Heliomicrobium gestii: one gene and its partners. The protein of the gene in region 2 interacts with the protein of the main gene of each other region in a pairwise test. Links are inferred from orthologs where the notes say so. Each region holds a gene or a part of one and is shown on either strand. Other genes may lie near its edges. The genes, in order: GTO89_RS00600, GTO89_RS11255, GTO89_RS13690 and rplL.

What was found.
Region 1: the proteins of GTO89_RS11255 (region 2) and GTO89_RS00600 interact in binary tests that used the Escherichia coli proteins (3 or more experiments, as listed by UniProt). The link is inferred for Heliomicrobium gestii from one-to-one orthologs.
Region 3: the proteins of GTO89_RS11255 (region 2) and GTO89_RS13690 interact in binary tests that used the Escherichia coli proteins (3 or more experiments, as listed by UniProt). The link is inferred for Heliomicrobium gestii from one-to-one orthologs.
Region 4: the proteins of GTO89_RS11255 (region 2) and rplL interact in binary tests that used the Escherichia coli proteins (3 or more experiments, as listed by UniProt). The link is inferred for Heliomicrobium gestii from one-to-one orthologs.

The regions. Positions count from the first base shown.
Region 1 is NZ_WXEX01000001.1:127,295-132,455, reverse strand. The notes cover bases 1,309-4,025. They hold GTO89_RS00600 (3'-5' exonuclease), read left to right. Parts: upstream 1,309-2,168; coding sequence 2,169-2,882; downstream 2,883-4,025. Other genes in these bases: GTO89_RS00595 (metallophosphoesterase), read left to right, coding at 3,029-4,025; GTO89_RS00605 (DUF294 nucleotidyltransferase-like domain-containing protein), read left to right, coding at 1,309-2,085. In the rest of the region: more of GTO89_RS00605, read left to right, coding at 169-1,308; more of GTO89_RS00595, read left to right, coding at 4,026-4,303; GTO89_RS00585 (type III polyketide synthase), read left to right, coding at 4,973-5,161. UniProt on the Escherichia coli protein: DNA polymerase III is a complex, multichain enzyme responsible for most of the replicative synthesis in bacteria. The epsilon subunit contain the editing function and is a proofreading 3'-5' exonuclease.
Region 2 is NZ_WXEX01000009.1:25,893-32,638, reverse strand. What follows is about bases 1,141-5,442. They hold GTO89_RS11255 (DNA polymerase III subunit alpha), read right to left. Parts: upstream 5,112-5,442; coding sequence 1,341-5,111; downstream 1,141-1,340. Other genes in these bases: GTO89_RS11250 (MFS transporter), read right to left, coding at 5,383-5,442; mtrB (trp RNA-binding attenuation protein MtrB), read right to left, coding at 1,141-1,211. Also shown: accD (acetyl-CoA carboxylase, carboxyltransferase subunit beta), read right to left, coding at 1-643; GTO89_RS11265 (putative signal transducing protein), read right to left, coding at 751-951; more of mtrB, read right to left, coding at 978-1,140; more of GTO89_RS11250, read right to left, coding at 5,443-6,618. UniProt on the Escherichia coli protein: DNA polymerase III is a complex, multichain enzyme responsible for most of the replicative synthesis in bacteria. This DNA polymerase also exhibits 3' to 5' exonuclease activity. The alpha chain is the DNA polymerase catalytic subunit.
Region 3 is NZ_WXEX01000012.1:114,582-119,984, forward strand. Bases 1,383-4,341 are described here. They hold GTO89_RS13690 (pyridoxal phosphate-dependent aminotransferase), read right to left. Parts: upstream 3,463-4,341; coding sequence 2,302-3,462; downstream 1,383-2,301. Other genes in these bases: GTO89_RS13675 (transketolase C-terminal domain-containing protein), read right to left, coding at 1,383-1,440; GTO89_RS13680 (4Fe-4S binding protein), read right to left, coding at 1,443-1,739; GTO89_RS13685 (2-oxoacid:acceptor oxidoreductase family protein), read right to left, coding at 1,736-2,305; GTO89_RS13695 (phenylacetate--CoA ligase family protein), read right to left, coding at 3,541-4,341. Also shown: GTO89_RS13670 (thiamine pyrophosphate-dependent enzyme), read right to left, coding at 1-257; more of GTO89_RS13675, read right to left, coding at 250-1,382; more of GTO89_RS13695, read right to left, coding at 4,342-4,854; GTO89_RS13700 (acetoacetate--CoA ligase), read right to left, coding at 5,079-5,403. UniProt on the Escherichia coli protein: Shows aminotransferase activity with methionine and histidine as substrates, and to a lesser extent also with phenylalanine.
Region 4 is NZ_WXEX01000002.1:355,452-360,704, reverse strand. Bases 2,445-5,253 are described here. They hold rplL (50S ribosomal protein L7/L12), read left to right. Parts: upstream 2,445-3,564; coding sequence 3,565-3,942; downstream 3,943-5,253. Other genes in these bases: rpoB (DNA-directed RNA polymerase subunit beta), read left to right, coding at 4,310-5,253; rplJ (50S ribosomal protein L10), read left to right, coding at 3,002-3,532; rplA (50S ribosomal protein L1), read left to right, coding at 2,445-2,740. Outside these bases: RNA polymerase sporulation sigma factor SigH, read left to right, coding at 1-191; rpmG (50S ribosomal protein L33), read left to right, coding at 410-559; preprotein translocase subunit SecE, read left to right, coding at 659-976; transcription termination/antitermination protein NusG, read left to right, coding at 979-1,503; rplK (50S ribosomal protein L11), read left to right, coding at 1,546-1,974; more of rplA, read left to right, coding at 2,030-2,444. UniProt on the Escherichia coli protein: The binding site for several of the GTPase factors involved in protein synthesis (IF-2, EF-Tu, EF-G and RF3). Is thus essential for accurate translation.

The DNA of each region.
Region 1 (5,161 bases), on a different replicon or contig from region 2:
GGATAGGGATAAGGACACCTTCTCGCTCGGGAGGTGTCCTTTCTTTATCTTTATGCAGAGCTAGAATTGATCGAATTTTCAAATAACCGGTTGTCTTTTTCACCTTCAACCCTTTAAAATGGGGCCTATACAGCCGCGTACCCGCAGTCACAGGGAGGAGTGTGAACGATGACGGATCCCCTGGCCCAGATCGCCGCCATTGTCCCTTTCAATCAATTGCCGGAGGAGGCCCAACACCGCGTCGCGGAGAAAATGGCTTTCCTCCGCTTTACCAAAGGAGAGGTCATTTTTTCCCAAAAACAACCGGCCTATCACCACCTCTTCCTGGCCCTCGACGGTATGGCGGAGATCATCGTTCAAAATGACGCCGGCCTCTCCACTGTGATCGGTTTCCGCCAGGGCGGCGAGTTCTTCGGAGAAACCTGTATCGTCGAGAAAACCTATCCCGCCACCGTCAAGGTGATCGAGAACATGACCTGCCTGACCATCCCCTTTGACGAACTTCACCGGCTCTGGGAACAGCATGCCGCCTTTTCCGCTTATTTCTCCCGTCTTTTTGCCGCCCGCTTCCGGTCTATGATCGATGAGATCGTCGCCGAGCACTCCGGTGAGGCGCCCGGCATGGACGGGCGTCCCTTTCGCAAGCGCGCCGTCGATATGATGACATCGCCGGTGCTTACCATCGCCGCCGGCGAACCGGTGACAAAAGCGGCACAGTTGATGGCCGACAAGCGGGTCGGTTCCCTCGTCGTCACGGAGGGCGATCAGCCTGTGGGCATCATCACCGAGCGGGATCTGGTCTACCAGGTGTTGGCGGCGCCCTCGTCCCTGGAAGCTCCCCTCGCTTTCCCATCTTTAAAGGCGGTGATGAACAGCCAATTTATCACCCTGCCGCCCGAATCCTGTTATTATCAGGTTTTGCTGACCATGATCCGGGAGAGTGCCCGCTATGTAGGCGTTGTCGACAAGGGCCGTCTCCTCGGCATTGTCGCCCTGACCGATCTGGTTCGCAACCGCGACGCCGGCGCCCTGTCCATCGTAGACGGCATCGAACACTGCCGCACCATCGATGACCTGGCGGCGAGGGCCACCGTCATCGACCGGCTGCTCACGGCCATGGTGGCGGAGCAGGCTCAGCCGAACGAAATCGCCGAAGTCATCACCGTGCTCTATGACCGGCTGACAGCGCGGATTCTTGAACTGGCCCTCGACGGGCTCGCCAAAGGCCGGTTGAACCCGCCCGCCTCCTTCTGCTGGCTCACGATGGGATCGGCCGGACGGCGCGAGCAGACCCTGCGCACCGATCAGGATCATGCCATCGTCTTCGCCGATGTGCCGGAAGAACAGCTAGAAAGGGTGCGCGCTTTTTTTCTTGACCTGGGCGAACTGGTGGTCAAGGGCCTGGAGGCCTGCGGTTTTGCCCGTTGTCCCGGCCAGGTCATGGCCGGCAACCCTCGCTGGTGCCACTCCTCCAGCGAGTGGATGCACCGCCTCAGCGGCTGGGTGGAGGAATCGGTGCCCGAGCATGTGCGCCAGTTGACCATCTTTCTTGACTTTCGCGGCCTCTACGGCGATTTGACGCTGGCGTCCCGATTGCGCGACGCCGTCCACCAGACCTACCTGCGCTTCCCCGTCGGACTTCATCACTTGGCCAAAGACGACCTGCGCCACCATGTGAGCCTTGGGTTTTTTAAACCCTTTGTCACGGAAAAAAGCGGCGACCATAAAGACGAGATCGATCTGAAGCGCAGCCTCCTGGTGCACCTCATCGACTGTGTCCGCATCTTTGCCCTGCGCGAGGGCGTCGAGGAGACGAATACGCTCGCCCGGATTCGCCGTCTCTCCGAAAAGGGCGTCTTTCACGACAATGACGCGGAGCAGTTTTGCTTTAGCTATCAGACCCTGACGGCGATGCGCATCCAGGAAAATCTGCGCAAGGCTCATGAGGGAAGTAAGCCCGACAACTACATCCACCCCTACCGGCTGTCCAAACGGGAACAGGCGGCGCTGAAAGAGGCGATTCAAGGCATCATCCGCCTGCAGAGCCTGACCGGCTCCGCCTTCCGCGTCGAAGGTTTTTTATAGCCGCTCTTTATCGTCGAAGGTTTTTTCAGAGAAATTTCCGCGGCGGCACCTTTTTCGTCTCGATCCAGTGGAGGTGGTTGTCCTTGCTTGAAACCTTTCGCAGTCTCTTCGGTCTGGAACGAAGCGGATTTCCCGGCAGGATGCCCGAATCGGAGCTGTCGGCCCGTCTGCTGGAAAAGTGCCGGCGCAACCGGGGGCGGCACGGTCCTTTTCACCTGCTCCGGGAGATCCCCTTTGTCGTCTTTGACACGGAGACGACTGGACTGAGTGTCCCTGATGATGATGTGATCGCCCTCGGCGCCGTCGCCCTGGGACTCGACGCCGGAGGTGATCGCTGCCCCAGCTTCGACCGGCTCGTTAACCCCCATCGTCCCATCCCCGCGCTGGCGCGGGAGATCACCGGCATCGACGACGAGATGGTCTGCGCCCAGCCGACCATCTACCCGGTGCTCGACGACTTTTTGGATTTTATCGACGGCGCCGTCCTCGTGGCCCATGGGATCGCCTTTGATGTGGGCTTTCTGGATAAGTACCTAAAACCGCTTCGGACGAGGTTGTATCATCCCGTCATCGATACGATCACCCTGTCGCGCGTCATTGAACCTTTTCGGACCGACCACAGCCTCGATGCCCTCGTGCCTGACTGGAGGATCGCGCCGCGCCGTCGTCACAGCGCCCTTGGCGACGCGCAGATGACCGCCGATCTGTTTGCCGCGATGTTGGCGCGGTTGCAGACACTCCGGCCGGTGAGCACCCTTGGCGAATTGCAGCGGATTTTAGCGCAGCAGCACCTCTAGGCGCGCCTTGTCCCTTTCTTATCTCGTGGATGTCATTCATGGGCCAAAGCGGAATTTGTATTCCAGGGACGCAAGCGGTATTATAGAAGAATCGCACCACCGTTCCAATCTATCAAATGCTTACTCCAGCGGAAGGAGGATCCCTGTTGCCATCATCTCCGCTGTTTTCCATCATGCGCCTCATGCCGATCGTCTTTTTTCTCCTGATCAACTACCTCTCCTATATGGCCCTCGTCCGCTGGATGCCCTTTTTCCGGCCGGGACGCCGGCGAACCGCCTTTGTGACCATCGCCATCCTGTCGGCCCTGCCGCCCCTCTACAGCGTGGTGACGGGCTATCAGACCCAGGAAGCGTGGCTGCGCATCGCCTATTACCCCGCCCTCGCCTGGAACATCGGCCAGATCATCTTCCTTCTGGCGGTTCCGATCGTTTTCTTGCTTCACCGTGTCCAGCGTTCCTTGGATGCCGAGGGACAACGAGCGCCGCAAACAAAGGAGATGCCCTTTGCGCCGGGGCCTGACCCTTCCGAAAAAACTCGTCAGGGGGGAGACAAGGAAGCCGCCTCACATATCCATCTGCCGGAAAAAGTCACACGACGGCATCTGTTGCAAGGGGCCATCACCGCCGTCCCTTTTGTCGCCCTCACCGTCGCCGCTGACGGTGTGCTCGTCGGCGACAATCGCGTGATCACCCGGACCTACCCGGTTGCTATCCCAGGTCTTCCCAAACACCTGGACGGACTCCGACTCGTGCAGGTCTCCGACGTCCACCTGGGCACCTTCTTCCCCATCAGCCGCCTCGATGACGCCCTCGAACTCATTCAGAAACAAAAACCGGACATTTTCGCCATCACCGGCGATTATGTCGATGATGTCACCATGCTCGACGACGCGATCAGGCGGACAGAACAGGTCTCCACCACCTTCGGCAGTTACTACAGCCTGGGCAACCACGAACACTACCGGGACCTCGACAAAGTGGTCAGCGCCTTCCGGAAAAGCACGATCCATCACCTGGACAACAGCTTTCAAACAGTGGAGAAGTCCCTCTGCTTGCTCGGCATCGATTATCCCTTCACACGCCGCGACGATGAAAACCGGGCGATGGTGACAGAGCGCCTGCTCGACAAGGCGCTGGCAGGAGCGCCGGCAGACCTGCCGAAGATCCTGCTCACCCACCACCCTGACGGGTTCAACGCAGCCCGGCAGAGGGGGATCGCCCTCTCACTGGCCGGCCACACCCATGGCGGACAAGTCGGCATCGGCGATCGCTCCCTCTTCCCCTTCGCCATGGAGTACATGCGCGGCTGGTATGGCGACGAGGAACAGAAGCTCTTCGTCAACAGCGGCCTCGGCCATTGGTTGCCCTTCCGGTTGGGTTGTCCATCGGAAATCGTCACCTTTGTGCTGCGGAGCGCCTAGAGCCGATCGACTGGAGCCGATCGACTCAACCATACCATTGAACCGTTCGAGTGAACCCAATCGCCAAAACCTCATAAATAGATCCAGCGTCCCCGATTCCAATTATCCCCTCTTGTCTTTTCAGGCGGGATCGCCTATACTAGTCAAGCGTCCTCAAGAGACGCCAACAAAAGAGCGAAAAAGAGTATGGTGGATAGTTGCGGTTTCTGCTTTGCAGGGATCGAGGAAATTCGAGACACGCCCACGGCCGCTTCGGCGGTCGCGGAGTATGGTGCCTGGCGCAAGCCAGGGCAGGGCGACCTGACGACGGCAAAAGCATCTCTCCGGAGAGGCGAGTCGCTGTAAAGTGCCACAGAAACGATGTTCCCCGGCGACGGGGAAGTGCAAGGGTAAACTCCACCAGCGTGCAACCCAAATAGGCGGCGCAAGCCGCGGGTAGGGGCACCCGCTGCGGCGGGAAGGAAGCCAGGCCGTCAGGAGCAACTTCCTTAGACAAATGACTATCCATCGGCGCAAGCCGGGGACAGAATCTCGATTACAGCCATACTCTTTTTTCTAAAACGACCAGAGGTCTACACCTCCGGTCGTTTATTTTTTTGCCCTGAATGCGACTTTTCCGGCGACAGCGCGGCAACACTAGCATCGCCTTTTTCAAGGAGGGATCGCCCCATGCCGAGAATCGCCGCCGTCGCTTCCGCTGTTCCCGATCATATTTTTCGCCAAAAAGACATCCGGCAAGTCGTGGAGCAGATGTTCGCCGGATCCTTCCGCGATCTCGAGCGCCTGTTGCCGATCTTTGAGAACGCCCAGATCGACAAGCGCCACTTCTGCGTCCCCATGGAGTGGTTTCGAGAAGAC
Region 2 (6,746 bases):
GGATCGTCTGCTCGATCACGCGAGGACCGGTGAAGCCGATCAAAGCGCCCGGTTCGGCGATGATCAGGTCACCCAGCATGGCGAAGCTGGCCGTGACGCCACCGGTCGTCGGATCGGTAAGGATGGAGAAAAAGGGCAGCCCAGCCTCAGAGAGGCGCGTCAGGGCGGCGCTGGTGCGAGCCATCTGCATCAGCGAGAGGACGCCTTCCTGCATGCGAGCGCCGCCGGAAGCGGAAAAGAGCACCAGCGGCAGGCGCAGCTTCAGCGCTCGTTCAGCGGCGCGCACGATCTTCTCACCGACAACGGCGCCCATGGACGCCATGATGAAACGGGGATCCATCACACCGATGGCGAAGGGGATGCCACAGATCCTGCCCTGGCCGGTAGAGATCGCCTCACCCATCGACGTCTCAATCTGACACTTCTGAATTTTTTGTGCATATCCAGGAAACTTGAGGGGATCCTTCGTTGCCAACTCCCGGTCCCACTCGATAAAGCTGTTCTCATCGACCAGCATGTTGATCCGTTCCTGCGCCGTCATCCGAAAGTGGTAACCGCACCGGCATACCTTCAGATTCTTCTCTAACTCTTTCGTCAACAGGATCTGCTGACACTGCTTGCATTTCACCCACAAGCCATCCATTTGTTTATCGCGCCCCTTATTCGAAAGTGGTTCCGCTGGTACGGTTACGCTGGGGAACTGCCCGCGGCGTGACAGCGTGGGTGGCGTGGGCCGAGGCTTGGCTATGGTCAACCGCCCAAGGCCCCGCTCAAAATCTCATGGGCTTCTTCAGCTTCTGATTCTGGCACGAGGATTTCTACGGAACCTGAATCGCCAAGATGAGGCACCCCAACAGGTCGCAACATGACGAGCAAACCTTCGTTGGTGAGTACATTCTTCAACATTTCGGCGGTTGTGCGGTTGGGTGCGATGTAAACGACGGTCCACATAGGGAATCACCTCTCTCTTGTCCCATTCAGATTCCGGCTTCGATTTCACCGTGCTTGGTAAAGATCGTCGCCCGGCCGCGGATCTTCATGGCCGATGTATGTTCCGTGAACTGGGCAACCATAACCTCGCCTTTGTCCAATTTCTCGGAATGGTGGAACCTCGTATCCTTGCCCCGTGTCAAGCCGATGATCGTTACGCCGTTCTCCAAAGCTTTGATGACAATGTACTCGCCACCGATGGACGTTTCCTTCTCCAGCATAAGAGCACAACCTTCCCTGAGATTATGTCAATTTCCGTGTTGTCGCACACATGGAAGACCCAGATCAGATTAAGGATAACACAATTTTTACCTTCGATGCAAATCATATCGAAGATCAATCGATCATTCCTATCCCTGGGCGACTTCCATTCGAATCCCGTCGAAATGCCGACCCAGCGCTGCCTGGAGGTCACCGGACAGGGTGACCCAAAGGTCAGGATTCAGGCGGAAGGCTTTTCGATCCGCTGTAAAAAAAAGTTGAACCGGCGATGGTCCTCCGTGGGCGCGGAGGATGGAAATGAGTCGTTCACGGGCTCCCTCGTCGGTCGAGGCGACCGGCAGCCAAAGCTGCAGCGTCGGCGCATCCGGTCGATGCGGTGGGTTTTGTGGGTTCGTGTTTGTTGGGTTCGTGTCTGCCGCCGCGTTAACCTTTCGCCCGACCGCTGCCCTCGCCGGATCGAAGGCCGCGCTGGTCTGCGCCGCCGTAACCGGATCGACAGACGCCGCCAGTTGGGCGGCGTCCACCACCAGGAGATTCTCACAAAAGATTTTTTTGTTTTCTTCCTCGTAGTGGATTTTTCCTTCTAAGATAACGACAGCATCGTCCTGAATTTTTTCGGCGCACCGTTCATAGGTGCGGGGAAAGACGAGGACATCGACGCCGCCGCTCCAATCTTCCAACGTAAAGTAGGCCATCAGTTGGCCTTTTTTGGTGGTCGTCCGCCGCAAGGCGTGGATCAACCCGCCCAGTTTCACCCGCTGCTGGTCATTGTCAGGTTGAATGCGGGCGATGGTCATGGAGATCTGCTTTTCCAGCCAGGGGCGCAGCTCCTCGAGGGGATGACCGCTGAAGTAGATGCCGAGCAGTTCTTTTTCCATGGCCAGGATTTCGCGGTGAGGAAAATCGGCAATCTCCGGCAGCGGAACAGCCGTCTCGGCGGCGGAACCACCGGGGATGCCCATGAATCCGCCGGTCCCATCGCTTCCTCCGGGTTCACCGGATCCGCCAAGACCGCCCATTCCCCCGAATCCCCCGCTCTCCCCCGCTTCCCCGCCAAGACCGCCGAAGTCAAAGAGGTTCATCTGGCCCGTGGCCAGGTCGCGCTGGCGACGGGCCGCCACGTCCATGCACTTATCGAGGGCCTGCAACAGGGGACGGCGTTTGCCCAGGGAGGAGAGCGCCCCCGCCTTGATCAGGCTTTCCAGGACGCGCCGGTTGGCCTGGCGGTTGTCGATACGGGTGCAGAAATCGTCGAGGGAGGTGAAAGGGCCGCCGGTTTCACGGGCCAGCAGGATCGAGTCGATGGCCCCGCGGCCCACATTTTTCACAGCGGCCAAGCCGAAGCGGATCTGGCGGCCGCCGCCAAGGGGGTCGACGACGACAGAAAAATCGATCTCTGAGGCGCTCACATCGGGCGGCAGGACGCGGATGCCCAGGCGCTGGGACTCATCGACATACTGGGCCACCTTATCGGACGAATCGGCGACACTCGTCAACAGGCCGGCCATGAACTCAACGGGGTAGTTGGCCTTCAAGTAGGCCGTCTGGTAGGCGATAAGGGCATAGGCCGCCGAATGACTTTTGTTAAAACCATAGCCGGCGAAAAACTCCATCAGGTCAAAGATGGCGCCGGCCGTCTGCTCGGGGATGTGGTGGGCGACAGCGCCCTCAATGAACTGCTGGCGCAGCCCGGCGATGACCTCGGGCTTTTTCTTGCCCATGGCGCGGCGCAACATGTCGGCTTCGCCGAGGGTGAAGCCGGCCAGTTCGCTGGCGATGCGCATGACCTGTTCCTGGTAGAGGATGACGCCGTAGGTGTCTTTCAGGATCGGTTCTAGGGCTGGGTGCAGGTACTCGACAGCGGTCTGGCCGTGCTTGCGGCGGATGAAGTCCTCCACCATGCCCGACTGGAGGGGGCCCGGCCGGTAGAGGGCCACCAGGGCGATGATGTCGTCAAAGCTGTTGGGCTTCAGTTCCCGCAGGATCGCCCGCAGGCCCGAGCTTTCCAACTGGAAGACGCCAAGGCTGTCGGCCCGGCTCAGGAGCTGATAGGCTTTCGGATCATCGAGGGGAAGGTCTTTGAGTTCGATCGCCAGGCCCCGCGAGCGGCGGATCTTGTTGATCACATCGCCGATCAGGGTCAGTGTCTTCAAACCGAGGAGATCCATTTTTAAAAGACCGATCTCTTCGACGGTATCCTTCGGAAACTGGGTGGTGACACCCTCTTCAGAGCCGCGCTGCACAGGCAGGTAATCGACGAGAGGCGACGGCGCGATGACGACGCCGGCGGCATGGGTCGAGGCGTGGCGAGGCATCCCCTCGATGGCGCGGGCCGTCTCGACAAGGTGGCCGATGCGCGAGTCCTGGCAGAGGGTCTGCAACTCGGGGCTGATCTCGACCGCCTTTTCGATGGTCATGCCCAGTTCGGCGGGGATGGCCTTGGCCACCTTGTCCACATCGGCCAGGGGCAGGTTGAGGACGCGGCCCACGTCGCGGACAGCTGCCCGGGCGGCCATCGTTCCGAAGGTGATGATCTGGGCGACCCGGTCAGAACCGTACTTGTGGACGACATAGTCGATGACCTCGCCGCGCCGGACGAAGTCGAAGTCGATGTCGATATCTGGCATGGAAACCCGCTCGGGATTCAAAAATCGCTCGAAAAGCAGGTTGTATTCGATGGGGTCGATGTCGGTGATGCCGAGCACATAGGCGACGAGGCTGCCCGCCGCCGACCCCCGGCCGGGGCCGACAAGGATGCCCTCGCGGCGGGAAAAGGCGCAGAAGTCTTGAACGATGAGGAAGTAGCCAGCAAAGCCCATCCGGCAGATGGTCTGGAGTTCAAAAGCGAGGCGGCGGCGGTAGTCGTCGCGGTGGGCGCAGCCGCGCCACTCCATCCCTGCTTTGCAGAGGTAGGTCAGGTACTGCTCCGCCGCTTCCCAGGGCACGCCCGGCCAGGGAGCGCTCCCGTGAGCGCGCCGCCACTGGGCGAATGCCGGTTCGTCCGGGATGGGATAGGCTGGCAGGTGGTGTTTGCCGAAGTCGAACTGGAGATCACAGGCCTCGGCGATGGCGAGGGTGTTCGTCAGCGCGCCAGGCACTTCACCGAAGAGGGCCGCCATCTCCCGGGCGCTTTTCAGGTAAAACTCGGCGCCGTCAAACTTCATCCGGTCCGTGTCCTGGAGGGTCTTGCCCATCTGGATGCACATGAGCACATCCTGGATGTAGGCGTCCTTGCGCTCCACATAGTGGACGTCGTTCGTCGCCACCAGGCCAAGGCCCAACTCGCCGGCGAGGCGGATCAGGCCGCGATTGGCCTGCTTCTGCTCAGGGATGTCGTGATCCTGCAGTTCGATGAAGTAATTCTCGCGACCGAAGGTGTCCCGATAGAAAGCGGCCCGCTCCCTCGCCTGCCGTTCCTGGCTGTTGAGGAGCAGCCGGGGGATCTCGCCGGCCAGGCAGGCGCTCATGGCGATGAGTCCTTTGCTGTGGCGGGCCAGACGGTCATGGTCGACGCGCGGTTTATAATAGAAGCCCTCCGTATGCGCTTGGGAGACGAGGGCCGTCAGGTTGCGGTAGCCCTCCAGGTCTTTGGCCAGCAGCACCAGGTGGTGCTGGTCGCTGTCCTTCTGGGGATCGCGGTCCACCATGGTCCGGGAGGCCACATAGACCTCACAGCCGATGATCGGCTTGACACCGCGGGCCTTGGCCTTTTTATAAAAATCGATGACGCCGTACATGACGCCATGGTCGGTGATGGCCAAGGCGGGCATGTCCAGTTCGGCGGCGCGATCGACCAGTTTGCCGATGCGGGCCGCCCCGTCAAGGAGGCTGTATTCGGTGTGGACGTGGAGGTGGACGAATTTGGAGTTGTTTGGCTTAGGGATATCGCTCGTTATCACGGGGCTTGACATCCTTTTCGTTATGGCTTTCTTATGAAATAAACGTGGAAACTTACGTTTATTTTAGCGGGGCTTCGAAGTTTTGTTAACTCGCATAATGAATAAATCCCATTTCGGCGCCACCAAGGTGCTTCGCCAAGGAGTATCTCGACATGAAGAGGGACAATGAGAGTGTATCACACACAAGGTGGAGATGTGTGTGCCGAATTTGCGCTTACCCCCTCTATAATTGCAAAAGAAGCCGATACCTGCCCATACAAAGCAGGTGGTTTTATGCATTTACATGCGTACCCTTATACAAAACGGGTATTGCCGCTGCTATCAGGATCATACCCATAAATGCGGGTGCGGCATGACCCAGTGATACATAGATTTGACCTCCAATGACCGGCCCAATCATTCTGGCTAAAGCCTGAATCGATTGGCTACCTCCTTGAATCCTTCCTTGTTCGCTAGAATCGACCGATTTGGAGAGCATCCCATTGAATGAAGGCCCGAAGATCGAATCGCCAAAACCAAATATAAACATTCCAGCGATAAAAAGAGGATAGAATGAGAACAAAGCCGATGCTGCAATCAGACTGTAGCCTATAATCTCCGATGCCATTCCAAGAATCGCTATCTCTTTATCACTACGCTTAATCAACAGCTTTGGCATGATGAAACCTTGTGAAATAATGTCTTGAAAACCTATAATTGAAAACATAAGTCCGATCAGCGCAGGTTGCCAATTGAAAGCGTCCATTGTAAATTGTGAAAAAACTGCCTGTAAAGACCCATTGGGGATCCAAAGTATGAACGCTGAGACAAGCAGCGTTTTTACGTTCTTCATGGAAAGCACCCTTGCAAGCTCTGTGAAGGGATTTAGTCTTACAAGAGTAATCTCTCTCTGTCTATTAGTCGTATCAAGGCTCTCAGGCATAAAAAAGAATCCATAACCAACATTCAATAACGTTATTGCTGCTCCAAAATACATGGGTACAGAATAACCAAACTTGGCAAGTAATCCGCCTAGCGTTGGCCCGATGACGGTGCCTACACCTACAACTGCGCTCATCCATCCAAAGTATTTGGTTCGCTGTTCTCTAGGAACGATGTCTGCAAAATATGCGAAGATCGTGCTTATGCTCCCGCCTGTGATCCCCTCGATGATGCGCCCGGCAAAGAGCACCCATAGCGCTCCTCCGACGCCAAAAACAAAGTACCCGATCGCAGAACCAAAAAGGCATCCCAAGAGCAATGGCCGACGGCCATACTTGTCGCTCAACGCTCCGAGTATGGGGGACGCAAAAAACACACAGACTGCATAAACAGAAGTCAGCAGCGTAACAACGATAGCTTGATCGTCCGGATTGCTTATATAAGGCTGCACGAGGAATGGGACGACAGGCGCTATGATACTGAAGCCTATTCCGCAAAGAAACACGGACATAAGACCGAACAGCAAGGCTTTTTTATCCACGGTTTGTTCTTTGTTCTGTACATGGTGTGATGGAGATTTGAACACTTCATTGCTCCCTTCAAGCGTTATGATTTTGATTCCCCGGAAACATTTTTATCGTATCGCACTTTTGTTTCCTCGTCAACAAAAAACGAGCAATAAAAATGCAGCCTGTCCTCCATCGAGTTTAGGCT
Region 3 (5,403 bases), on a different replicon or contig from region 2:
ATCGAGGCAGTTCCCGCAAAGGTGGAGATCATGGCGTTGATGCCGAAGGCCATTTGCGGGTAGATAAAGCCGACGGCAGACATGCATCCCGCCGGCAGCACGGCATAGGTTCGTTCCCCCAGCACCTTAAGGGCGAGCCGGACGGCCAGCGCGCCGCCGCAACCGGCGCAGGCCTTGTGGCCGAAGAAAAACTCCTGTTCCGTCAATGTGCGCGCATTGACAGGTTTCGCCGCTGCTTTGCTCACTGGTTCAGTCATCGGTCATCACCCCCAGATGGATAAACTCAACCCGCTGAAAGGGTCGACCATCGGCAGCCGAAGCCAAGCGGAGGAACATAGTCTCAATGTCTTCTTTGCGAATGTCCCGCCCGCCTAAGCCGGCGATGAAGTTCAAGGTGGGCGGCACTTGGCCATTGCCGGCGAGGGCGGAGTTGACATTGGTGTAGACAGCGCCTTCATAGCCGAAGGAGATGTCCCGATCCAGGATGCCCACGGCGCGAGCGTTGCGGGCCACAGCCGCGATCTCTTCCCGTGGAAAGGGCCGCATGAAGCGGATCTTTACCAACCCCACCTTTTCTCCTTGTTCCCGCAGCGCGTCGACAACTCGGCGAGCGGTGCCGCTGACAGAGCCCAGGGTGATCAAGATCAACTCGGCGTCGTCACAGCGGTAGGCCTCCATCAGCCCGCCATAGGGGCGCCCAAAATGCTCGCCAAAGGATCGGTCGACCTGGTCGATGACACAGCGGGCCGCTTCGGCTCCCTGGTGCTGCTGGTACTTGAACGCCATATTATCAGCCGGCGTCGAACTAAAACCCATGTTCAGCGGTTTAGCGAGATCCATCTTGATCGCCGGCGCGAAGGATGGCAAAAAAGCGTCCACCGCCGCCTGCGAGGGAACCCGGATCGGCTCGTATGTATGGGTGACGGTGAAGCCGTCGAGATTCACCATCACCGGTGTCAGCACCTGTTCGTTTTCGGCGATGGCATAGGCCTGAAGGATCATGTCGAGGGCCTCCTGGGCATCCTCCACATAGACCTGGAGCCACCCCGAATCAAGCAGCGATAGAGAATCGCGGTGATCGCCGTAGATGCTCCAGGGCAGGGCGACCGACCGGTTGGCGTTCATCATCACGATGGGAAAGCGTCCGCCACTGGCGTAATGGAGACACTCCGCCATGTACAGAAGGCCCTGTGACGAGGTGGCCGTAAAGGTGCGGCTGCCGAAGGCGCTGGCGCCCATGGCCGCCGACAAGGCCGAGTGTTCCGACTCGACGAGGATAAACTGGGCCTGCAGCGTCCCTTCCCCCACCATTTCAGACAGGCGTTCCATCGCCACGGTCTGCGGGGTGATGGGATAGGCCGTGATCACCTGAGGACAGGCAAGACGGGCGCCGATCGCGACGGCTTCATTGCCAGAGACAAACTGTTTAACTTGCGCCATCATCACTCATCCCTGCCCATCTGGATCGCTTGGAGCGGACACTCGCTGGCGCAAATTCCACAGCCTTTGCAAAAGTCTTTATCCAATCGAACCGCCTTTTCTGACCGGTAAAGGGCGCCTTCGGGACAGGCCAGGTAACAGCGCAGGCAATTCACGCATCGGGCCCCGTTAATTTCAGGTGTTTCCAGGCGCCAGCCGGCGGCGTTGTCAACGAGATGGCCGGCTTGAAAATGGGGACCGCAGGGATAGTCACGGATATGCACAGGTCGAGGAAAAGGCCGGATGTGCGGTCTCCTCATGGTCTCACCTTCTTGCAGGCCATGGTCAAGGCGTTGACGTTCCCGGCGACTTGGGCCGGCTTCATCTCATGGCGGATCCCCTGGATCGCCGCCTCAAGGGAGATGATCCCCGAGAGACCCACCAAGGCCCCCAGCATGGCTGTATTGACGATCGGCTTTCCGATCCAGTTGCGGGCGATAGCCAATGCATTGATAGCGCTCGCTTTCCGATTGGCGCGCCTATACTCGTCAGGGGCGTCGGCGGAGGCCTTCTCGAACCACTGTGTCGGATCGGTGGCATTGACCAGCACCGTTCCGCCGGGCTTCAGATCCTGCCACAATTGGGGCTTCCACAAGGTTTCATCGAGCACCACCAGGTAATCACAACGGGTGACTTCACTGCGGTCTGTGATTTTTTGATCAGCGATCCGGGTGAAGGCCGAGACAGGAGCCCCTCGCCGTTCCGGTCCGAAAGAGGGAAAGGCCTGGGCATATTTGTTCTCAAACAGCGCCGCCGAGAGGCCGAGCAGCCGAGCCGCCGTAAAGGCCCCTTGCCCGCCTCGGCCCAACCATCGAACTTCAATCATCGGCCACACTCCCTTAGACGGAGCAAACGGCGACCGGCTTCTTCCAGCGTTTCCTTCCGTTTGGCGAAATGAAAGCGGATCCACTGTTGAACGGGTTCTCGGAAGAAACTCGATCCCGGCACAGCGGCCACCCCGATTTCCCTGGCCAGCCACTGACAAAAGGTCTCATCGTCGGCGTGGCCAAAGGGGGAAATATCGACCATGACGTAATAGGCTCCCTGTGGCGCCGTGTAGGTCAACCCTGTCTGGTCAAGATAGGACAGGAAGGTGTCACGTTTTTCCCGGTACCCCTCCAGCAGTTGCCGGTAATATTCCTGGGGAAAACCCAGCGCCGTAACCGCCGCTTCCTGAAGGGGCGCCGCCGCGCCGACGGTCAGAAAATCATGGATCTTCCGCGCGCCGTCAATCAGATGAGGCGGCGCGATGACATAGCCAAGACGCCAGCCGGTAATGGCGTAGGTTTTCGACAGGGAACTGCAGGAAAGGGTGCGCTCGAACATCCCCGGCAATGCGGCGAAGTAGGAGTGTTCATGGGGCTCATAGACGATGTGTTCATAGACCTCGTCGGTGATCACGTAGGTGTCAAACTCATCGGCCAAGCGGGCGATCACCTCCAGTTCCTCCCGGTGAAACACTTTGCCGCTGGGGTTAGCGGGGTTGCACAGAATCAGCGCTTTCGGTTTCTGGGCAAAGGCGCGGCGCAGTTCCGCTTCATCGAAATGGTACTCCGGCGGGCGGAGGGGAACGTAAATGGGATCGGCGCCTGTGAGGATGGTGTCGGCCACGTAGTTCTCATAGAAGGGGGAAAAGACGATCACCTTGTCCCTCGGGTCGCAGACGGTCATCATGGCCACCATCATGGCTTCGGTGCTGCCGCAGGTGACGACGATGTTCTTTTCCGGATCGATCGGGATGTTCATGAAGTGAGACTGCTTTTTGGCTAAGGCCTCGCGAAAATTGGGCGCTCCCCAGGTGACGGCATACTGGTGGGGTCCTTCATAGGTCACCCGCTCCAAGGCTTGCAATAATGCTTGCGGCGGGTCAAAATCGGGAAAGCCCTGGGACAGGTTGATCGCGCCGTGGGCTTGAGCCACCCTTGTCATCCGCCGGATCACCGATTCGCCAAAAAACTGAAGTCGATTGCTCGGTTGCGGCATCGCAGGATTTCCTTTCTACGGAGTTTTCTTAACCGGTTGTTCATTGTAGCGATTTGACTCACGGCGATTGACCTACCGTTATTCGTTGCGCAAGTCGACAACCCGCTTCGCTTTGTGGGTCGACCGGGGCAAGCTGTTAGGCGGAAGCACATCGATTTGCGCCGGGCGAACGCCCAGGCGGCTTTTGATCCCGTGACTCAGTCTGTCGGCCAACACCCCCACCGGCGCCTGCGGCGATCGGCTTTCCACCTCTAAACGGAACTTGGATAGATGGTTCTCCCTGTATAGGGTGATGCGATACTCCCCATTGAGTTCACTCAAGTTGCGCACAGCATACTCGATGTCACTGGGGAAGATGTTGACCCCGGAAACGATGAACATGTCGTCGATCCGCCCGAGAATTCGGATCCGACTATGGGTGCGCCCGCAGGCGCAGGGCTCCGACAGCCGCGTCACGATATCGCCGGTGCGGAAGCGGATCATGGGACGAGCCCGTTTGCGCAGCGTCGTCAACACCATCTCACCAGCTTCTCCCGGCGGAACGGGCTGCTGGGTCTGCGGATCGAGCACCTCCAGTAGGATTTGGTCTTCCACCAGATGCAGCCCATCGCGGGCCTCGCACATGCCCGCACAGGCGCCGTAAATATCGGATATGCCGTAAAAATCATAGATCTCAGCGTCCCACAGTTCTTCGATGGCTCGCCGGGTAGCCGGAATGGAGCCACCCGGCTCTCCAGCTACGATGATCCGGCGGATGCTCAAATCCTTGGCAGGATCCAACCCGTGCTTTTTCGCCGTCTCACCCAAATACCAGGCGTAGGACGGTGTGGTCCAGGTTACTGTCGGTTGCAATTCTTTCATGATATGTAACAACCGTTCCGAGGGAATGGCGCCCGCCCAGATGCATAGGGCGCCTAACTTTTGGGCGCCGATCACGTCCGGTCCACCCACAAAAAGGGTGAAGTTCAAGGCATGGACGTAGCGATCGCGCGGACGTATCCCCGCCGCCCAGAACAAGCGCGCCTGGGCCTCCTGAAAGTCGTCGAAGTCCTCAGCGGTGAAGGGACTCAAGGTGGCCATCCCCGTGGAACCGCTCGACGCGGAGACATATACCACCTCTTCTTCCGGCACAGCCAGCATATCGCCAAGAAGAGGCGCCTTGGCCTGACGTTCACGCTCCACCTGCTTATTGGTAAAGGGAAAGCGCTGCAAATCCTCCAGGGTTTTGAGTTGAGAGGGCAGGACTCCCGCCTTGTCAAAGGCTTCCCGGTAGTACGGGGATTTGACGTAGGCCCACTCTAGGTGCTGACGTAGCTGCCGCAATTGAACCATTTCCAACTCGTTGCGAGATAAGGTCTCGATCGACTTATCCCAGTACCGTCTCTCACTCAAAAAAATCCCACATCCTTCTTCGTTTGTTTTGAAAAAGAAAAAGACCCGTCGCAGTTCTCTCTTCCCCCAAAAAGGGGCGGAGAAACACGACAGGCCTTCAGTCTTTCTGATCAGCCAACGGCTATTTATACACCGGATTAATTCACACTATTTCGGTGTGTGTTTGTGTATATCGAATTGTAGATCCTCAATAAATCTTTGTCAATACTCCCAGTCGTATTTTCTTACTCCGCTCCTTCGTCCGCTCGCGAAAGCAACTCCCGGTAGGGTCTATAGCAAGCCAGCACCGCCGGATCGGCCAGCACGTCAGCGTTGGCCGGCGGTTGACCGCGCAGCAGGTTTCGCACGGCCAGTTCCACCTTTTTGCCGTTGATGGTATAGGGGATCTGGGGGATCTGAAAAATCCGATAGGGGACGTGACGGGGGCTCCCCTCCCGGCGCAAGGCTTCACTGATCGTTTTCCTCATCCCATCGGTCAGCGGGACGTCCGCCTCCGTTTTCACAAAGAGGATGATGCGCTCATCGTTGTTCCAGTGATGTCCGACAGCG
Region 4 (5,253 bases), on a different replicon or contig from region 2:
ATCAGGAGATCGCCGTGGACCTCAAGCGGCATGTCAAGTCCATCGACAACGCCTTGCAGCGGGTCAAGCGCAAGCTGGAAAAGTATCTGGAAAACCGCGATGAAGAGCGGTTGGCCGGCGCCTTGCGGGACCGCTGTCCAGGTCGCGAAGTTCGCTTTCTGACCAAAGAGATCGTCGACGATACGAAATGATCCACCTGATAAAGGGTGGATTTTTCACCGGATAAAGCCATTTATTTGAGGGCATACTCCTAGAGAATGCCCTCTTTTTCTACGCCTGGAGACTGCGGGAACCGCCCGGGAATGTTGTTGACTTCCGTTTTTGCTTGTGCTAAAGTAATGTGAGTAATGGGCAAATTCGGACCACCCGGTACGGGTGGTTTTGTCAATGCAACGGGGGAGGTGTCGCAATGCGTGTCGGTGTTACCCTGGCCTGCACGGAGTGCAAGCGCCGGAATTACATGACGAACAAGAACAAGAAGAACGATCCCGATCGTGTCGAATTGAAGAAGTACTGCAAGTGGTGCAAGACGCAAACGGTCCATAAAGAGACCAAGTAAGTCTGCGTTCACGGAAAAGTGCTGTCGCTGTCCCTAATCCGCCGGACGTGGGTGCGCCATGGCTTGCGGCGAATCGGTGTTTGAGGAAGGGAAGTTCCAGTGGGCGAGATAAAACCAACGGATAAGCCTGAAAAGGTCGAGAAAACAGAAAACACGACCAAAGCAACCCCGGTCAAGGATGCTGCCAAAAAAGGGGAGCCGGCGAAAAAACCCGCTGTTACACGTTCTTCGACAATGGAGCGCTCCCAGAACTTCGCCCGCGGCGTAGCTAGTGAGATGAAGAAGGTTCATTGGCCGACCCGGCAAGAAGTCATCACCTACACCGGTGTCGTCCTCACTGCCGTTGTCTTCGTGTCGGCATTGATTTTCGTCGTCGATGAAGCGCTCAGCCTCGCGCTGAAGCAGTTGATCAGGTGACCATGGATAAGCAGTGGTACGTGATTCATACTTACTCCGGCTATGAGAACAAGGTAAAAGCCAATCTGGAGCGCCGTGTCGAATCGATGAATATGGAGGACAAGATCTTCCGGATCCTCGTCCCCATGGAAGATGAAGTCGAGATCAAAAACGGCAAGCGCAAGGTGACCAAGCGCAAGGTCTTCCCTGGCTATGTCCTTGTCGAGATGATCATGACCGACGACTCCTGGTATGTGGTTCGCAATACGCCCGGTGTGACCGGCTTTGTCGGTCCGGGGACGAAACCGATTCCCTTGCAGCCTGGCGAAGCGGCTCATATCCTGAAATCGATGGGCCTCGACGAAGCGCGGACGCGTCACGACTATGAACTCAAACAGAATGTTCGGGTCACATCAGGGCCGTTCCAGGACTTTATCGGCATCATCGAAGACATTCAGCCGGAAAAAGGCAAGCTGAAGGTGCTCGTTTCTATGTTTGGCAGAGAGACGCCCGTCGAGCTTGATTTTTCGCAAGTAGAAAAAGTATAACCCGATACCCGACAGACCAATAGAAGGAGGTGGCACCAACCAATGGCAAAGAAAGTAGTCGCAGTCGTCAAACTGCAATGCCCTGCCGGTAAAGCGAACCCCGCCCCCCCGGTCGGTCCTGCGCTGGGTCAGCATGGTGTGAACATCATGGCCTTTTGCAAGCAGTACAACGAAGCTACAGCGGCCCAAGCCGGCCTGATCATTCCGGTGGAAATTACGGTATATGAAGACCGTTCCTTCACCTTTGTGACCAAGACGCCCCCTGCTGCCGTACTGCTGAAAAAAGCAGCCGGTATCGAGACGGCCTCCGGCACGCCCAACAAGAAAAAAGTCGGCAAGGTTCCTCGCGCGAAAGTGCAGGAAATCGCCGAACTGAAGATGAAAGATCTCAACGCGGCAAGCGTCGAGTCGGCCATGCGCATGATCGAGGGCACCGCCCGCAGCATGGGCATCGAGATCGTCGAAGCCTAACGCGTTGACCCAGTGGGAGGGCAAGAGCCCGCCAACACCACGAGGAGGATAAAACATGCCGAAACACGGGAAAAAGTATCAAGATCATGCCAAACTGGTCGACCGGGATCAAGTCCTGGAAGCCCAAGAGGCCATGGATATGGTTAAAAAAATGGCAACCGCCAAGTTCGATGAGACGGTAGAAGCCGCCTTCCGGCTCGGCGTCGACCCCCGCCATGCTGACCAGATGATTCGGGGCGCTGTTGTACTGCCCCATGGCACCGGCAAATCGCGGAAAGTGGCCGTTTTCGCCAAAGGCGACAAGGCCAAAGAAGCGGAAGCTGCTGGCGCTGATGCCGTTGGCGCTGAGGATCTCGTCGAAAAGATCCAGGGCGGCTGGCTGGACTTTGACGTGGCTGTCGCCACGCCCGACGTGATGGGTCTCGTCGGTAAACTGGGCCGTTTGCTCGGTCCCAAGGGCTTGATGCCCAACCCGAAGACTGGCACCGTCACCTTTGACGTGGCCCGGGCGATCCAAGAGATCAAAGCTGGTAAGATCGAATACCGCGTTGACAAAACGGGGATCATCCATGCCCCGATCGGCAAGGCTTCTTTCGATGCCCAGAAACTGCTGGAGAACTATCAGACCCTGCTGGACACCCTGCTGAAGGCGAAGCCGGCGGCGGCCAAAGGCCAGTACATCAAGAGCATCACCTTGTCGTCTACGATGAGCCCTGGCGTTCGCATCAACCCGCTGAAGCCTCATGCCGTTCAGGTCCAACAGTAATTTTCGGCTTGACAACCGGAAAGCTGATGATTAGGATAGATACAGTCAACTGACATTGAAAATTGAAAAGACTCGCTGTAGACAGCAGGCGCCGCAGTGATGCGGCATAATGTGAAAACACCTGCCGAGGTGATTGGTCAAGATAACCAGTGAAACGCCCCTTGAGGGTCTTTCATCGGGAAGAATTTTGTTGCCAAGCCTCCGCTGTCTGCAGCGGAGGCTTTTCCGCTTTCTCACCGCAAAGGGGGTGAAACAACCCGCATGGCCACTAAAGAACAAAAAGCTGTACAACTCTCGGAAATCAGAGAAACCATGGGCAAAGCCAAGTCCTGCGTGCTGGCTGACTTCCGGGGCATGACCGTCAAGGAAGCCACCGACCTGCGGAACCAGTTCCGGAAGGCCGGCGTGGAGTTCAAGGTCTGCAAAAACACCCTGACCCGCATCGTCGCCAACGAACTCGGCATCCAAGGCCTGGACCCCTACCTCGAAGGTCCGACTGCGATCGCCTTTGGCATTGAGGATCCCGTCGCTCCCGCTAAGGTGTTGACGGAATTCGCCAAGACGACCAAGAACAAGAACTTCGCCATCAAAGCCGGCGTTGTCGAAGGCAAGGTCATCACTGCCGACGGCGTCAAGGCCTTGGCCGACCTGCCGTCGCGCGAAGTCCTGCTGGCTCAGGTTCTGGCCGGCATTCAAGGTCCCCTCGTCGGTCTGGTCAACGTCCTGCAAGGTCCCATCCGCAAACTGGGCTACGTCCTGGAAGATCTGCGCAAGCAAAAGGAAAGCGCCTAAGCTTAAATTATTAAATGGAGGAATTCAATACCATGAGCAAGATCAATGAAATCATCGAAGCGGTCAAAGGCCTGACCGTTCTCGAACTGGCCGAACTGGTCAAAGCCTTCGAAGAAGAATTCGGCGTCAGCGCTGCCGCTCCCGTCGCCATGGCCGCCATGCCCGTGGCCGCCGCTGCTGCTGCTCCCGCTGAAGAGCAAACTGAATTCGACGTCATCCTGAAAGCCGCTGGCGACAAGAAAGTCAACGTCATCAAAGTCGTCCGCGAAATCACCGGCCTGGGCCTGAAAGAAGCGAAAGACCTCGTTGACGGCGCTCCCAAAGCCGTTAAAGAGAAAATCGCCAAAGAAGAAGCCGAAGCCGTCAAGAAGAAACTTGAAGAAGCCGGCGCTTCCGTCGAAGTTAAGTAATTTTGCTTCGCGAACAGCTAGAAAAAAAGCAGGGCGGTCCTACCGTCCTGCTTTTTTCAATCCATAATTTTTTCTGGCAAGGAACCGCAATGATTGACAGTTCGCACCTCTTATGCTAATATTATATCTTGCGATCGTGCTCGTTTTTGGTGCCTTTGCTCCTGTGCGGGTGCATTTTACCGGGAATAAATTCGGTGTCGACAGGGTAGAATACCCGGATATGAGGGGGAACCAGGGTGGACTCGCCGAGGAGGGAGTCTATTGCCGCAACCGTAGAAAAGAAACCCGGTGGTAGAGGGTAGGTGAATACAGACCCTCGAACTGGTGTTTCTTTTGTTTTGCTATCACGATACAAGAGGTGAATCGGATGGTATATCCTGTGCAATGTGGGCCTCGCGAGCGATGGACTTTTGCCCGCATCCAGGAAGTCATGGACATGCCCAATCTGATAGAAATCCAGCAGAACTCCTATCGCTGGTTTCTCGAAGAGGGCTTGCGCGAGATGTTCCGCGATATCTCGCCCATTCAGGACTTCACCGGAAACCTGATCCTGGAGTTCATCGACTATGCCCTTGGCGACCCCAAGTATAGCGTGGAAGAATGCAAGGAACGCGATGTCACCTTTGCGGCCCCTTTGCGCGTCAAAGTTCGCCTGATCAACAAAGAAACGGGCGAGGTCAAGGAGCAGGAAGTCTTTATGGGCGACTTCCCGCTGATGACGGACAAAGGCACCTTCATCATCAACGGCGCTGAACGGGTCATCGTCAGCCAACTCGTTCGTTCGCCAGGCGTCTATTACAATGAAGCCATCGACCCGCCAAGCGGCAAGAAACTCTTCGGCGCCACCATGATCCCCAATCGCGGCGCCTGGCTGGAATTTGAAACCGATATCAACGACAACGTTTTCGTGCGCATCGACCGCACCCGCAAACTCCCGGCGACAGTGCTCATCCGGGCGTTGGGTTACTCCAACAATGCCCAGGTCCATGAGCTCTTTGACGGTGACGAGCGGATCCGGATCACCCTGGAACGGGACAACACGGAGAATACGGAAGAAGCGCTCGTCGAGATCTATAAACGCCTCCGTCCCGGCGAGCCGCCCACTGTGGACAGTGCGCGGAGTCTGCTGGAGACCCTCTTTTTCGATCCGAAGCGTTACGACCTGGCCAAGGTGGGCCGCTATAAGATCAACAAACGCCTCGGCGTCAGCGTGGAGCGTGAGATCCGCCATCTGACCCGGGACGATATCATCGCCGCTGTGCGAGAACTGCTCAAGTTGATGCAGGGCGAAGGCCGGGCCGACGATATCGA